Cohnella herbarum: one gene and its partner. The protein of the gene in region 1 binds, or shares a complex with, the protein of each later gene. Links are inferred from orthologs where the notes say so. Each region holds a gene or a part of one and is shown in the gene's direction. Other genes may lie near its edges.

Evidence for each region. The genes of interacting proteins can lie anywhere in the genome.
Region 2: rny (region 1) and pfkA share a complex: the UniProt entries of both Bacillus subtilis proteins name them as parts of the possible RNA degradosome complex. The link is inferred for Cohnella herbarum from one-to-one orthologs.

What each region holds. Positions count from the first base shown.
Region 1 is NZ_CP051680.1:2,019,119-2,025,115, reverse strand. What follows is about bases 1,867-4,731. They hold rny (ribonuclease Y), read left to right. Parts: upstream 1,867-2,460; coding sequence 2,461-4,002; downstream 4,003-4,731. Other genes in these bases: HH215_RS09035 (TIGR00282 family metallophosphoesterase), read left to right, coding at 4,264-4,731; HH215_RS09045 (regulatory protein RecX), read left to right, coding at 1,867-2,206. Also shown: recombinase RecA, read left to right, coding at 1-871; more of HH215_RS09045, read left to right, coding at 1,034-1,866; more of HH215_RS09035, read left to right, coding at 4,732-5,058; stage V sporulation protein SpoVS, read left to right, coding at 5,229-5,489; HH215_RS09025 (dipeptidase), read left to right, coding at 5,634-5,997. UniProt on the Bacillus subtilis protein: Endoribonuclease that initiates mRNA decay. Initiates the decay of all SAM-dependent riboswitches, such as yitJ riboswitch. Involved in processing of the gapA operon mRNA, it cleaves between cggR and gapA.
Region 2 is NZ_CP051680.1:149,764-154,712, forward strand. What follows is about bases 1,808-4,793. They hold pfkA (6-phosphofructokinase), read left to right. Parts: upstream 1,808-2,809; coding sequence 2,810-3,778; downstream 3,779-4,793. Other genes in these bases: HH215_RS00705 (tetraprenyl-beta-curcumene synthase family protein), read left to right, coding at 1,808-2,778; HH215_RS00715 (DUF3906 family protein), read left to right, coding at 3,797-3,997; deoR (DNA-binding transcriptional repressor DeoR), read left to right, coding at 4,170-4,793. In the rest of the region: HH215_RS00695 (multi antimicrobial extrusion protein MatE), read right to left, coding at 1-1,150; HH215_RS00700 (hypothetical protein), read left to right, coding at 1,332-1,676; more of HH215_RS00705, read left to right, coding at 1,699-1,807; more of deoR, read left to right, coding at 4,794-4,949. UniProt on the Bacillus subtilis protein: Catalyzes the phosphorylation of D-fructose 6-phosphate to fructose 1,6-bisphosphate by ATP, the first committing step of glycolysis.

The sequences.
Region 1 (5,997 bases):
TGAATCGTCCGGTAAGACGACGGTTTCCCTTCATGCGATAGCGGAAGTTCAGCGTGCTGGAGGAACGGCGGCATTCATCGATGCGGAACATGCATTGGATCCGGTTTATGCGAGAAATCTCGGCGTAAACATCGACGAATTGCTTCTTTCCCAGCCGGATACGGGCGAACAAGCTTTGGAAATTGCGGAAGCATTAGTACGAAGCGGCGCCGTCGATATTATCGTAGTAGACTCCGTTGCGGCCCTCGTTCCGAAAGCGGAAATCGAAGGCGATATGGGAGATTCCTTCGTCGGTTTGCAAGCGCGTTTGATGTCGCAAGCAATGCGTAAACTGTCCGGTGCTGTCAGCAAGTCGAAATGTCTAGCAATCTTTATTAACCAGCTTCGCGAGAAGATCGGCGTAATGTTCGGTAACCCGGAGACGACTCCAGGCGGTCGCGCTTTGAAGTTCTATGCCAGCGTTCGGTTGGACGTTCGTCGCGTCGAAGCGATCAAACAAGGGAACGACGTAGTCGGTAACCGCACGAAGATCAAGGTCGTGAAGAACAAAGTTGCGCCTCCGTTCAAGCAAGCTGACGTCGACATCATGTACGGCGAAGGAATTTCGAAGGTCGGAAGCATTATCGATATCGGTGCTGAGCAGGACATTATCCAGAAGAGCGGCGCATGGTTCTCTTACAATAGCGAACGTCTCGGCCAAGGGCGCGAGAATGCGAAGCAATACTTAAAGGACAACCCTGAGGTTTCCGATAAAATCGAGAAACAAATTCGGGAAGCGTTGCTCTCTTCATCGTTAACTGCTGCCGCAGCCAGCTCTGCTGCGGTCTCTGCCGATGAGGAAGACGACACAGAATTCGGTGAAGACGCATAAATGCATATCGTTCGATTAACGGGCGGACTGAACGATTAGACGGATAGGAGCTAGCCAGTAGCTTTACTGGCTAGCTGGCTAGCTAGACGAATATAGGCTTAACACAGAAGGCGGCATATATTGCCGTTCTTTGTGTTTTTGCGGAGAGGAGAATGGGCGGAGATGTACGGATCGGGAAGAACGGGTAGAAACGATGAGCATGAGGTTAGCGATAAAAAGAGCGGAGCGGGTCGTACCGATTCGAATAATCGTAACGGCGACACCGATATCGGATCGAACAGCCGTAACAGTGGAACATCCGCTGGAACTTATAATCGCAACAGCGACACGGAAATCGGATCGAATAATCGTAACAGTGGAACATTCGGCGGATCTAATAATCGTAAAACCGGAAAGTATGCCGGTTCGAATTATCGAAGCGGTGGAACGAAACGGTTCGGAAATAACGCTAGAAACGAATCCTCGGACGAGGATGCGGGGAATCCGCTGAAATTACCGGTATTAGGAGCGGTTGTCGTTGGGATCGAGTCGCATCCGAAGAAACCTCATATGTATTGGGTGTCGGTTAAGCTGGAATTGGATGGGTCGAGCGCTGAGGATGACGCTAGGTTAGGCATTCAGCATGAGAGTGAACCGATGCAGTTGTCCGTCGACTGGAACGAAGAGGTGGACGCGCTCATTGCCGGGGCTCAGTCCTCACGAGGGGAAAGCGAATCGTTGCTTACCGTACACGAGGATACGCTAGTCAGTTGGCGGTTGTTAAAGGGTCGCCGGTTGTCGGCCGCGGATTATGAGACGCTAAGGCAGGACGAGCAGAAGGAAGACGCTTATCGATCGGCGCTGCTGATGCTGGAACGCAAAGCGCGGACGACTGCCGAGTTGTCCAAGGCGTTAAAGCTCAAGGGATACGTCCCAGAGGTCGTAGCGGCATGTTTAGAGCGTTTACGGGCGAGCAGGATGATAGATGACAGCTCGTATGCGAAACGCTTCACGGAGCAGCGTGCGGTCGGACAGCGCAAGGGACGGATGCTGATCAGGCAGGAGTTGCTGCAGAGGGGCGTCGGACGGGAAGATGTCAACCAAGCGATCGGAGAGTTGGACGGGCAGATCGAGCTGGATTCGGCGTTGGCGTTGGCGCGTAAAAAGTGGCCGAGCGTCAAAGGAAATGACAGGGAGCGCAAGATGAAGCTGATGTCGATGCTGATGCGCCGAGGATTCCCGTCGGGAGTCGTTAGAACCGCGGTACAGCAAGCCTCAGCGGAATCGGGAGAGTCCGATTCGGATGCCGAGTTCGGCGAAGACTACAACGACGGATCGGAATATATGGAAGATTAATGGAATGCGCGGATTCGGGATCGAAAGATACGTGCGAACCTTGCTTGACAATCTAATTTAGCAAAAGATAAAATGATTTTGTATTCCATCTTCCCAACTGAACGTTTTTTCCTTCCAAAAAGCGATTCAGAACGTGTTATTTCGACCCTTTATGCAATGTTCACATGTAATCAGACGGTTTGGAAACCGGAAAATCAATTGAATAAGTGTCCCCAAGCGGTTGCCTTGGTGATGCAACGAGGAGGTGAAAGACCATGATGCCATGGGTCTGGGTCTTGATCGTTCTCGTTGTTGGCGTCCTTTGCTTTGGGATCGGTTATGTCGCACGCAAATCCATTGCGGAAGCCAAAATCTCTAGTGCCGAAGCGGCTGCCATTCAGATTGTTGAAGCTGCCAAGAAAGAATCGGAAGCCGTACGTAAAGAAACGGTGCTGGAAGCCAAAGACGAGGTGCATAAGCTCCGTAACGAAGCGGAACGCGATATTCGCGAACGCCGCAACGAAATTCAACGCCTGGAAAGGCGGCTGTTGCAAAAAGAAGAGTCGCTGGATCGTAAGCTAGAAGCGTTGGAACGGAAAGAGGAGCAAGTCGCCAACAAAGAGAAACGGATCGAAGAGGTACAGGATCAGATCGAATCTCTGCATAAGCAGCAGATGAACGAATTGGAGCGCATTTCGAACCTGTCGACGGAAGATGCCAAACAGATGATTCTGTCGAACGTGGAACAAGAAGTGCGTCACGAGACGGCGCAGATGATCAAGGAAATCGAGCATCAAGCGAAAGAAGAAGGCGACAAGAAGGCTCGCGATATCATCTCCCTCGCCATTCAACGTTGCGCCGCGGATCACGTGGCGGAAACGACGGTATCCGTCGTAACGTTGCCTAACGAAGAGATGAAAGGTCGCATCATTGGTCGTGAAGGACGTAATATCCGTGCTCTTGAGACGTTAACGGGTATTGATCTCATTATCGACGATACGCCGGAAGCGGTTATTCTGTCGGGCTTTGACCCGATTCGCCGCGAGATTGCACGGACCTCTCTAGAGAAATTAGTTGCGGATGGACGGATTCACCCGGCTCGGATCGAGGAAATGGTGGAGAAGTCCCGTAAGGAAGTCGATGAGAGAATTCGCGAGTACGGCGAGCAAGCTACTTTCGAAGTTGGCGTGCACGGCTTACATCCGGATTTGATCAAAATCCTAGGTCGTCTGAAATTCCGGACGAGCTACGGCCAGAACGTGTTGAAGCATTCGATGGAAGTCGCCTATCTAACCGGTCTTATGGCCGGGGAGTTGGGAGAAGACATCACGCTTGCGAAACGCGCCGGCTTGCTTCATGATATCGGCAAAGCGCTCGACCACGAAGTGGAAGGCTCGCATGTCGAGATCGGCGTGGAATTGGGCAAGAAATACAAGGAACATCCTGTTGTTATCAACAGTATCGCGTCCCATCACGGCGACGTGGAAGCCACATCGGTTATCGCTATGCTCGTCGGAGCGGCAGATGCGCTTAGCGCTGCACGTCCGGGAGCTCGCCGCGAAACGTTGGAGACCTACATCCGCCGGCTCGAGAAGCTGGAGGCGATCTCCGAATCGTTCGAAGGCGTCGAGAAATCGTACGCGATTCAAGCCGGACGCGAGGTTCGCGTCATGGTTCAGCCGGAGAAGATCGACGACACCGAAGCGTTCCGCTTAGCTCGGGATATTACGAAGAAAATCGAGGGCGAGCTGGACTATCCAGGTCACATCAAGGTTACCGTTATTCGTGAAACCCGCGCGGTTGAGTACGCCAAATAAATTACGGAATGCAGGGAAGGCTGAAAAGTGGCTGCGGCAACATGCAGCCACTTTTCCCTTTGTATAACGATTCAGAATGTAAAAATTTCGCTATCCATTTCTGAATCGTCACCGACATAAACGTTTCCGCACCCTACCTAAGTGGCGTTGGAAGACGTTAATGCTTGTACGCATAGAAAGTATAAGTTTTCGATACAAACGTATGCCGCCGTCTACGGACGGCGAAGTCGTTTTACTGGTACGGAAAGCGAGTTGAAGCGGATGAAGGTCGTTTTTATCGGAGATATCGTAGGTAATATCGGAAGAGACACGGTCAAACGGTTGCTTCCATGGATCAAAGACAAATATAATCCTCACATCATTATCGCCAACGGGGAAAATGCGGCCGGAGGGCGCGGAATAAATGCCGCGATTACCCGGGAGCTGTTCGAATGGGGCGTACACGGCATTACGATGGGTAACCATACGTGGGATAACCGGGAAATCTTCGACTTCATCGACGATGAAGCCAGGATGATTCGGCCCTCGAATTTGCCGCATGGCACGCCAGGGCGAGGAAGCATGATCGTAAGGGGGAACGGCAAGGAGCTAGGCGTCGTTAACCTGATCGGCCGCACGTTCTTGCCCCCTGCGGAATGTCCGTTCCGGACGGCGGAAGAAGAAATCGAAGAGCTGCGCAGGCATACGAAGTGCATTCTCGTCGATTTCCACGCGGAGGCGACAAGCGAGAAAATCGCGATGGGATGGCATTTGGACGGATACGCTTCATTGGTCGTTGGCACGCACACGCATGTTCAGACGAACGATGCCCGCATTTTGCCGGAAGGTACGGCTTATCTGACGGATGCGGGGATGACCGGGCCGCGCGATGGCGTTCTGGGCATGGACAAAGAGACGGTCGTTCGCCGGTTCATCACGGGAATGCCCGCAAGATTCACCGTAGCCGAAGGAAAATGGACGTTAAACGGCGTGTTCGTCGACATTGACGAAGCGACAGGTAAAGCGGTAAAGGTACAAAATATTTCGGTGGACGAGGATTCTTGGATCGCCGTATAAAAATATTGCGAAGGTTTACAAGCTTTCATGGCCAAACCTCTTTGGAAAAGAAGGAATTATCGTCCGGGTTACCGAATAAGTATGCCTTAGTGGGCCCATCCTTTGATTTCCGAATAATTCCCGATGCAACCGATGAAATAAGCGGGTTGTCATAAGAGGAGGAACTGGTCATGGAAGTATTAAAGGTTTCCGCAAAGTCCAATCCAAATTCCGTAGCAGGCGCACTGGCAGGCGTACTCCGCGAACGCGGGGCCGCCGAACTGCAAGCTATTGGCGCTGGGGCGCTCAATCAAGCGGTTAAAGCGGTCGCAATCGCCCGCGGATTCGTGGCACCGAGCGGGGTAGACCTGATTTGCATCCCGGCTTTTACGGATATTGTGATCGATGGAGAAGACCGGACGGCAATAAAGCTTATTGTCGAACCAAGGTAAACAACAGTAGGGTAAGATGTCGACCTGTTCCTGGGTGATAATCGTAGCCGCGTGACTCACGTTACGTCTCGATTACATCGATGTAGCAGGTTTTTTTGTGCCGTTCAGGCATAGTGGGGCCAGTTGCGCAGAGGGGGACATAAGATGAGAGTGGCCGATTTGCACGTAGACGTGCTTTGCAAGATGCTTGAAAACCCAGGCTCCAAATGGGGGAGCGCTACCGATGTCGGCGTTTTCGATGCCACTCCGGAACGATTAAGGCAAGGGGGCATTGGTCTTCAAGTGTTTGCCATTTACTTGCCCGACACGATTCCGAGCGATCCGGAATCGTTGTTTCATGCTGCGGAACTGTTCTGGAGCGAGGTTCTGACCGTAAGGGGAATAAAACTCGTTCGCAAAGCGGGGGATATCGAACGGGCGGAGCAGGATGGGAAAATCGGTGTTCTGCTATCCTTGGAGGGGGCCGAAGGATTGCAAGGCAATCTATGGGCGCTGCGTCTTCTCTACC
Region 2 (4,949 bases), 1.9 Mb from region 1 along the record:
TCGCATTGGCGAGCTGGGAGCCGAACATCAGCTTCGTTTCCCCGTGGGCCATGACGATACCGTTTAGAGTGTCCAGCCATGGAAATATAAGCACGAACGGGAAAAATCCTCGCAAAGCGTGAATGCAGGCCGTTAGCAATTCGTCTTTGACGCCAAGGACGTTGGAGAACATCCAAGAACCGATCGGCGTGAATGCCAATAGAAGCATCAGCAACGGAGGAATGAATCCCAGCATCAACGTGAATTTACGGACGATAGCCGGATTCGATCTGACGAACAGCAAGGCGATTTGGTGGAAATAGGTAAAGAAACCTAAGACCAAGTTCATTAAACTGCCGGCTACGGCGAACGAGGCCACCGCAAGCGTACCCCTCTCGGTCGATCCGAGGAGCGCGTTCAGGATGGGGAGCAGCCAGACGACGATGAGCGAGGAGTATAGCAACGGGTTATAGAAAGACATAACTTGTTTAGGCTTCGTAATCTCGCAATTTTCATCCTTCAAAGGCATATCTTTGAGCAGTCTGCTCGATTCCCACCAACTGATCGAGGCTTCGATCATCATCCCGAACACGAAAATGATCGTACCTTGCAAAGCGCTAGTGACGCCTATGTGAAGGAAATACTGGGATAACAAAAACATGCCGGCTAAGCGAAAGATCATCGCGATCGTCAGCCAGCGGGTTCTCATTTTGTAAATGATAACCCCTTGATACAAGCAACGAATACCGGAAAAGACGGATAAGAACATTAGGGCGGCGAAAGCATGAATCGCTTCTCGTTCAACGATGGCGTCCGCGCCGTACGCGGCGCCGAATATCCAGTGGCCTACAGGCGTATAAGATACGAGGCCTCCGAAGAGGACCGAAGATCCGAATACGTAGAAACTAACGCTCCTGACTGCACGGAACGAGGTGCGATCCCTGACTAAGGCGGAACAAGTTTGGCGGAACAGCACGGCAGGTTTCTCCGTTACGCCCAGTAAACTCATTGCGAGCGCGTAACCGGCCAATATAATCTCGGGATTGCTGGATCTGGCTAACGTTCCGTTAATGATGACGTGGCTTAAGTTGATTAGGAGGACTGAAATGCCCATAGGGATGAAAAACAGGAAAAGCCGTCTCAGCGAGACCGGCCCGTTATCTTGCGACATAAGTAAGCTCCTTCTAGATGATATGGCGTTGTCCGTTCCACTAGATAGCTTGTATTATATCAGATAATCGATTGTTTTCGGGAAAGGAATTCAGACGATAAAGCTGGATTTCGTCGGTCTGAAATGATAAATTAAAGTGATGATGATTTTGCTAGGCTCTTGAGGAAAACGGGTGGTAACCATGCGGATATCCGAGCTATGGCTCGATAGACAATTCGAATTTAGCGAACGGCACGGGATTTCCGTTCCTTGTTTGGATAAGGATTGGGACGATCTGGACCATGAGCAACAGTCCGCGATCTTGTCCAGATGGGAAATGATTCGCGGAGGCATACCGGATCATATCATGCGATTCGAAGCCAAGATTAGAATCAAGCAGCAGCAACTGTTCGAGGAAGACGACTTTGTGCGATCCTGTACGATCAACGGAGAAATCGCCGATCTAGCCAGCCGAATCAACGACCTGAACATATGGTTCCGTACCCAGCAGGAATTAGACGACGAATCGAAAATGCATATCGGATAGAGCAAAGCGGAGGACCCTTGATATGAAAACCCAGCCCCTATTGGCGGGTCGTGCCCCAAGCGGGCCGATTTCGTTGATGAAAAGAGTGTATAAATACGTGCTGCCGGAAGTTCGCGCCGAATTGGGCCGATGGCGAGCAAGAGCGGATGGGATCGCGGATCTGGAGCTTCGCAAGCAAGCGTTGGACAGCATGAACGCCAAGCAGTTTCATTGCGAGGGAGGCGGAGTCTATGCGGCCGCCAATCTCGAGCAAAGACACGTGTTGATTCCGCTGATCGTCGCTCTGCAAACCATCAGCGATTACTTGGATAATTTATGCGACCGAAGCACCTCCTTAGATCCGAACGACTTTCGCCTACTGCATCAAAGCATGATCGACGCGGTATCGCCGGGGTCTCCGGTGTCTAATTATTATGCCTTGCGAGAAGAACAGGACGATAGCGGTTATTTGGCCGCGCTGGTCGAGCAATGCAGAACGTCTATCGCGGCGTTGCCTTCCTATCATCTGGTGCGGGAGCATGTCGTAGAGCTGGTAAAGCTGTACGGAGATTTGCAGGTATACAAGCATATTGCCCATGCGGACCGCGAGCCTGCGTTGTTAAGTTGGTGGGACGAGCACGCTTCCCGCTATCCGCAACTGATGTGGAATGAATTCGCGGCGGCGACCGGATCGACGCTTGGAATGTTCATGCTGTTCCTCGCCGCAAGCGATCCCAAGCTCGAAGCGGAACAAGCCGCTTCGATCAGAAACCACTATTTTCCGTCCATTTGCGGATTGCATATTATGCTCGATTATTTGATCGATCAGGCGGAAGACAGGGTGGGCGGAGATTTGAATTTCTGCTGCTATTACGATGACCAGCGGATGCTAAACGAACGAATGAAGCAAATCGTAAACGCGGCCAGAAAGTCCGCGGACGAGCTTCCGTTCGGCTATTTCCACCGGATGATCGTAGAAGGTCTGGTCGCGTTGTATTTGTCCGATCCTAAAGTCAAGGATCAACGGGACGTTCGCGATACCGCCAAGCTTCTTATGAAGGGAAGCCCTTGGTCTAGGTTGTTTTTCTGGCTGAATAGCCATTGGATAAGGAAAGCCATGTAATACGATAGAGACATTTGGGAGGAATTGCGTAATGAGTGCTGTAAAAAAGATTGCCGTATTAACAAGCGGCGGAGATTCCCAGGGAATGAACGCGGCGGTTCGGGCTGTCGTAAGAAGCGCGTTATTCCGCGGCTTGGAAGTATATGGCGTGCAACGGGGTTACCAAGGTTTATTGAACCAGGATCTTAGACCGATGGATTTGCGAAGCGTGGGCGATATTATCCAACGCGGAGGCACGATTCTCCAAACCGCCCGCTGCAAGGAGTTCATGACTCCGGAAGGCCAGCAGCGCGGTGCCGACGTTCTTCGCGAGCAAGGCATCGACGGCCTTGTCGTTATCGGGGGAGACGGTTCTTATCATGGGGCTAACAAATTAAGTAGATTGGGAATCAAGACGATGGGACTGCCGGGGACGATCGATAACGATATTCCTTTCACCGATTTCACGATCGGATTCGATACGGCGGTCAGCATCGTCGTTGACGCGATCAATAAACTGCGCGATACGATGACTTCTCACGAAAGATCTTCGGTCGTCGAGGTTATGGGACGCCATTGCGGCGATATCGCCTTGTACGCAGGCTTAGCCAGCGGAGCGGAAGCGATTCTCGTGCCGGAAGTACCTTTCGATATTAAAGATATTTCTTTGCGGATGAAGGATAACTTCCAGAAAGGCAAACGTCACGGAATCGTCGTAGTTGCCGAAGGGGTTTGTTCCGGCGATGAAGTAGCTAGGAATATAACGGAGTATAGCGGCATCGAACCGCGCGTAACCGTACTCGGTCACATCCAGCGCGGGGGATCTCCGACTCACAATGACCGGATTCTCGCGAGCCAGCTCGCGGACTTCGCGGTTCAACGTCTGCTGGAGGGCGACTCGGGCAAAGGGATCGGGATCATCAAGGGAGAGTTCGTGGCCACCGATATCGAGAAGGTCGTGTCCACTAAGAAATCGTTTAATCTGGATCTATACAACCTTGCCTTGCGGTTATCCCAATAATCAGAACGCGGTGAATTCATGTTTCTATATAAATTAGAAGTACAATTAGAGAATAAGAACGTCGTACTGGTCGTCATGGGAGACAACGACGAACAGGTCATGAACGAAGCCGAAATGCATTTGTCGAAATATTTTGTCGTTCCTCCGGTTATTCTCGAGATCGCTCTAATCGAGAAAAAGAGAGCGAATAAAGGTACGGCTTACGTTATTGAATCATAAGCGAATCGAAAGTGTGAGAGAAGCTGACGTCGAATAGATGGCGTCAGCTTTTGTATGTAATTTGTCCTAGCGCGGAAAGCTATTATCCATTATAATAACGAGTAGAGAACATAATTTCATTTTAAGTGAACAAAATTTCAAAAAAACTGCATGTCGAATGGTGTGACTTTTGTTGGATAACGACAAAATCAAAAAAATAATCGAAGCGGCGAAGCTGTATTACCAGTTGGATTACAGCCAGAATGAAATCGCGGATGCGCTCGGCGTCTCCAGACCCACGGTATCCAGGCTGCTACAGCAAGCGAAGACCGAAGGCATCGTTACGATCGAGATCAAGGATCCGACGGAAGACGTCGAAGTTCTGCGAAGTTTGCTTAAAGAGCGATTCCGGTTAAAGAACGTGGTCGTTGCCTTTACGCCGACTTACGACGAGATCGTAGTAAAGAAGTACATCGGGCAAGCCGCGGCATCCTATGTTACCGAACTGGCCAAAGACGGGGACACGATCGGAGCGTCATGGGGCTCGACGATGTATCAGGTAGCCTTGCAACTGAAGGAGAAGTCCTTAAGCAATTCTTTCGTCGTTCAATTGAACGGCGGCGTTAGCGATGCCGATGTGCATATTTCCCCGTCGGAAATCGTTCATTTGTTCGGCAAGGCCTTTAACGTAACGCCTTATTTCATGTATTTGCCGGCAATCGTAGATCATATTCTCGTAAAGCAGTCCATGTTGACCGATCGACATATTCGAAGAGTAATGGATATGGGGAAAAACGCGAACATCGCGGTCTTCACGGCGGGCTCGCCGACTCCGGATTCCGTGCTGATCAACTCGAATTATTTGCGCGATGACGAGCTTGAAGACATCAAGACGAAAGCCGTCGGCGATATTTGTTCGAGGTATTTCGATTGCAATGGCGAAATCTGTTTGCAAAGTCTAGATGAGCGGACG